Regions from separate parts of the Lysinibacillus sp. AR18-8 genome, predicted to be linked through region 2. Evidence: riboswitches for the same ligand, from Rfam matches in the RefSeq annotation. Region 2 holds a riboswitch; the other holds the start of a gene.
What was found. A riboswitch is a leader RNA that binds a small molecule or an ion and turns the genes downstream of it on or off. The one in region 2 is predicted to bind S-adenosylmethionine.

Region 1 (2,200 bases), on a different contig from region 2:
TCTTTAAACCGCTATTTTGACCAATTTACGACAGCGTCAGCGATTACTATCTATTTGGGTTTTGATGTGCCAGACGCTAAATTGCCAGTAGATGGAACGGGCTATATTGTTTCCCATAATTCAGACGTAACTTGTAATGCAGCAACTTGGACTAGTCGTAAATGGAAGCATACATCGAAAGAAAATAAATTACTTGTGCGACTCTTTTATAAGAGCATCAATCCAGCCTATGAGCAACTACGCGCCATGACGGATGAAGAATTAGCAGCAGTTGCTTTAGAAGATGTGAGAAAGAGCCTAGGAATAGAGGAGCAGCCAACCGTTGTGAATGTAACAAAATGGATTGATCAAATGCCTAAATATGATCTAGCGCATCGTGAAGCATTACAAGGATTACTACAAGAATTACATGAGAAATATCCTAATTTATCGATTGCAGGGTGCTCGTATTTTGGCGTAGGTATTGGTGCTTGCATTCAAAACGGGAAAAAAATTGGTGAAGAGCTTGCAAAGGAACTTGCCAATTTCTAGGGTTTTAAGTGGAAAAAAACTTTGTTATGTGAAATAGTCTTGACTCATTCGTCAGTAAACGATATGATTCTTTTAATTATTTAAAAAATTCATACTTAATTCTTATCAAGAGAAGCAGAGGGACTGGCCCATTGAAGCTTCAGCAACCAACTTTATTGTCAGGTGCTAAATCCAGAAGACCGTTGAGTCGAAGATGAGAAGGAACAACAATGATGAATCGTTAAAGCCTTCTTTTTTTATGAAAGAAGGCTTTTTATTATATAGAGACATAGGAAGAGAGGCTAATTTTATGGGATTGCTTGAAAGGTTAAAAACGCATGTATTGACGGCAGACGGTGCAATAGGCACAGTGCTATATGGCTATGGATTGGAGTATTGCCATGAGGAAATGAATGTTCAGAGACCCGAGTTAATTGAAAAGATTCATAGAGAATATATTGCAGCTGGTGCTGACATCATTCAAACGAATACGTACGGTGCAAATGCCATTAAATTAGCTCGCTATGGATTGGAATCACGTGTCCAACAATTTAATGAAGCTGCTGTCACCATCGCAAAACGAGCAGCGGCTGATGGCGGTCAATTTGTTTTAGGAACAATTGGTGGTATTCGGGGAATTCGTAAAAGTGATGCAACCTTGGATGAAATATTAGCGACTATTGAAGAACAAGCAAGCGTCTTACTTGCAGGGAATCCAGATGGCCTTTTACTTGAAACTTATTATGATTTTGAAGAATTAACAGCAACCTTAAAGATGCTACGAGAAAAAACAAAATTGCCGATTATTGCACAAGTTTCTATGCATGAGCCCGGTGTTCTACAAAATGGGATGTCTTTAAATAATGCTCTCCATGAGCTTGAAGCCCTAGGTGCTGATATTGTTGGTGTCAATTGTCGACTAGGTCCACACCATACAATTCAGGCATTTGAAGGTGTAGAACTTCCTAATAAGGCATTTATGTCGGCCTATCCAAATGCATCACTACTGGACTTAGAGGATGGGCGTGTCGTTTATGAATCAGAAGCTGATTATTTTGGTCGAGCGGCTGTTGAATTGCGTGATCAAGGTGTACGTTTAATAGGGGGCTGCTGTGGTACAACACCCAAACATATTGCAGCAGCAAAGAAGTATTTAGAAGAGTTATCACCGGTTCAGGAGAAGCTTGCGAAGCCTAAAAAGATTGAGATTGTTCGGGAAGCGGAGCCAACAAAGTATGAGCCTCTTCATGAAAAAGTTAAACGTGAACGTTCTGTCATAGTAGAGTTGGATACGCCTAGACATTTAGAGATTGATGGGTTCCTTGAAGGAGCAAAGCAATTATATGATGCAGGTGCAGATGTAGTTATGATGGCAGACAATTCATTGGCCTCTCCACGTATTAGCAATATTGCAATGGGCGCATTGTTGAAGAGCTCACATGGTGTACGCCCACTAACTCATATTACATGTCGAGACCGTAATTTAATTGGTCTACAATCTCATTTAATGGGGTTAAATGCTTTAGGTATTCATGATGTGTTGGCCGTTACGGGTGATCCAACGAAAGTAGGAGATTTCCCAGGTGCGACAAGTGTTTATGATGTATCTTCCATGGAGCTAATTCAATTAATTAAGCAATTAAATGAAGGGGTCTCTTTCTCAGGTAAGCCACTTCGTAAAAAAGCAAAT
Region 2 (2,200 bases):
GGACGTGCTTCGGCCGTATTTGTCATGCTAGCAGGAATAGGGACAGCCTTAATGACTCATCAGGCTAGAGAGAGTAAGGACCCAATCCTTCTTCGTCAAAATCGACTTACTTTGTGGAAGAGGGCGCTTTTGTTATTTACGATAGGGATAATTTTATATGCAATCGGCTGGACAGGAGATATCTTACATTATTATGGCGTGTATATGTTTGTTGCTGCTTGGTTGATTGCCCAATCCAAGAAAATGATGATCTTCATAATCGGTGCCATCCTTATTCTTTCACAATGGCTTCAAATTCAATTTAGTTACCTTGCTGGTTGGCATCCAACATATGTGCTACTAGAGTATCTTGATTTTTGGACACCAGCAGGATTTATAAGAAATTTGATGTTTAATGGCTATCATCCACTATTCCTCTGGATTTGCTTCTTTCTGATAGGTATGGTAGTGGGCACATTAGATTTAACAAATCATACATTAAGAAAAAACTTACTGGTGATAGGTTTATTGTTAGTCATCATGACTGAGACTTGTTCAACGTTATTCATTAAGATGACAACCATTCATTTATTAGATGTAGAGAGTGCATTGTATTTATTTGATACAGGACCGATTCCACCGAATATGATGTATGTCCTATCTAATTCGGCTTCGGCTATTGTTATCATTGTTGGCTCCATCTATCTTGTAGAGACATGTAAAAATAAAGTTATTCAATCTTTCATATTAACAGGACAAATGTCTTTAACGCATTATGTTGGCCATGTTGTTATAGGCATTGGAATACTAATTATTTGCCAAAAGCTGGAGAACCAAACACTTGCTTTTTCCATGCTGTATGCCTGCTGTTATTTTTTAGGATGTGTCGTTGTTTCTGTATGGTGGAGGACTAAACATCATCGAGGCCCACTTGAATTCATGATGAGGAAATGGAGCTTGTAATAAATTAATGGATTGCCATCTATTTCTCACTGACTAGGCATAAAATACTTTAGGTATAGGGAGTCTTTTAATCTAAACGACATATTGCATAGTATTCAACTAGGTTTTCTAATATTTTGTATTGACATTCCTATAGCAGAATTATAGAATTATTTTCAAGAAACGCAGTACTCTTATCAAGAGAGGTGGAGGGACTTGGCCCAATGAAGCCTCGGCAACCGAACAACAGGTGCCAAATCCAACAGATGGTGTCTGAGAGATAGGAGGGGCTATCAATCAGTTTGATGCGTTGGCCTCTTTATGAACAATAAGGATAAAAAAGAAGGGGTGTATCGTATGGCTCAGTCAGTAAAAGTAGATGATAAGAAACTAGAGGCAATTGCGAAGGCGATTCAAAATCTTGAATTTGGTGAAGTGCATATTACGATTCAAGATGGTGTGATTGTGCAAATTAATAGGCTTGAAAAGCAGAGATTTCCGCAGAAAAAATAACAATGATTTCAGTAGAACTTATGTCAAACGGCCACCTATAAGCATGAAGGATTTCCTGTGCTTACAAGTGGCCCTTTTTTTGTGTAAAGACTAGCTATAAAAGCTTTTTGGTATGGGACCGATATGACGGCGATGATAAAGCAAAGGCTCTTTTTGAGCATTTGTAATGTCTACGACCTGCCCAATAAAAATGGTATGGTCGCCAGCATCGATTTGCTGAAATGTTTTACATTGTAAATTAGCTGCTGTATCATGTAAAATCGGTAGTCCTAAAGAGGAAGTTGACCATTTTGCTTGTGCAAAGCGATCAGGGATTTTACTGGCAAATAGTGTACATAAATGCTCTTGATCACTCGCTAAAATATTGACCGCAAAATTTGGCGCAGTCGTGAAATAAGGATGGAGCTGAGATTTTTTATCGAGTGACCACAAAATAAGGAGCGGGTCGATTGAAACAGATGCAAAGGAATTGACGGTTAAGCCAATCGGTTTTGTGTCATGACATGTCGTGACAACTGTTACGCCTGTAGGATAATTACCTAATGCCAATTTAAAAGCAGCTACTAAATCTGTCATTCAAATCACCTCTTTATGAAATTAGTGAACGGAGTTTGTAGGTAAACGAAACTTTTTTTCATATCCTACTAGTAACTCCTTTTCTTGAGTAAATTTTAAACTAATCAAACATACAGGTAAAGGTAATGGGGAAAGAAAGGGGAATGGCCATGACTTTATATTTTGATCATTTGGTTCATCAAGTGGAATC

Region 1: linked by a shared signal. The riboswitch ahead of BFM98_RS18420 (bifunctional homocysteine S-methyltransferase/methylenetetrahydrofolate reductase) and the one ahead of BFM98_RS14155 (YezD family protein) in region 2 are both predicted to bind S-adenosylmethionine.

What each region holds. Positions count from the first base shown of each region.
Region 1 covers NZ_MDGU01000027.1:29,176-31,375, reverse strand. Annotated here, with positions in the region: gene BFM98_RS18425 (protoporphyrinogen oxidase) at 1-531, shown strand, start outside; SAM riboswitch class I at 631-731, shown strand; gene BFM98_RS18420 (bifunctional homocysteine S-methyltransferase/methylenetetrahydrofolate reductase) at 821-2,200, shown strand, end outside.
Region 2 covers NZ_MDGU01000015.1:276,116-278,315, forward strand. Annotated here, with positions in the region: gene BFM98_RS14150 (DUF418 domain-containing protein) at 1-942, shown strand, start outside; SAM riboswitch class I at 1,113-1,208, shown strand; gene BFM98_RS14155 (YezD family protein) at 1,243-1,434, shown strand; gene BFM98_RS14160 (flavin reductase family protein) at 1,525-2,010, opposite strand; gene BFM98_RS14165 (VOC family protein) at 2,160-2,200, shown strand, end outside.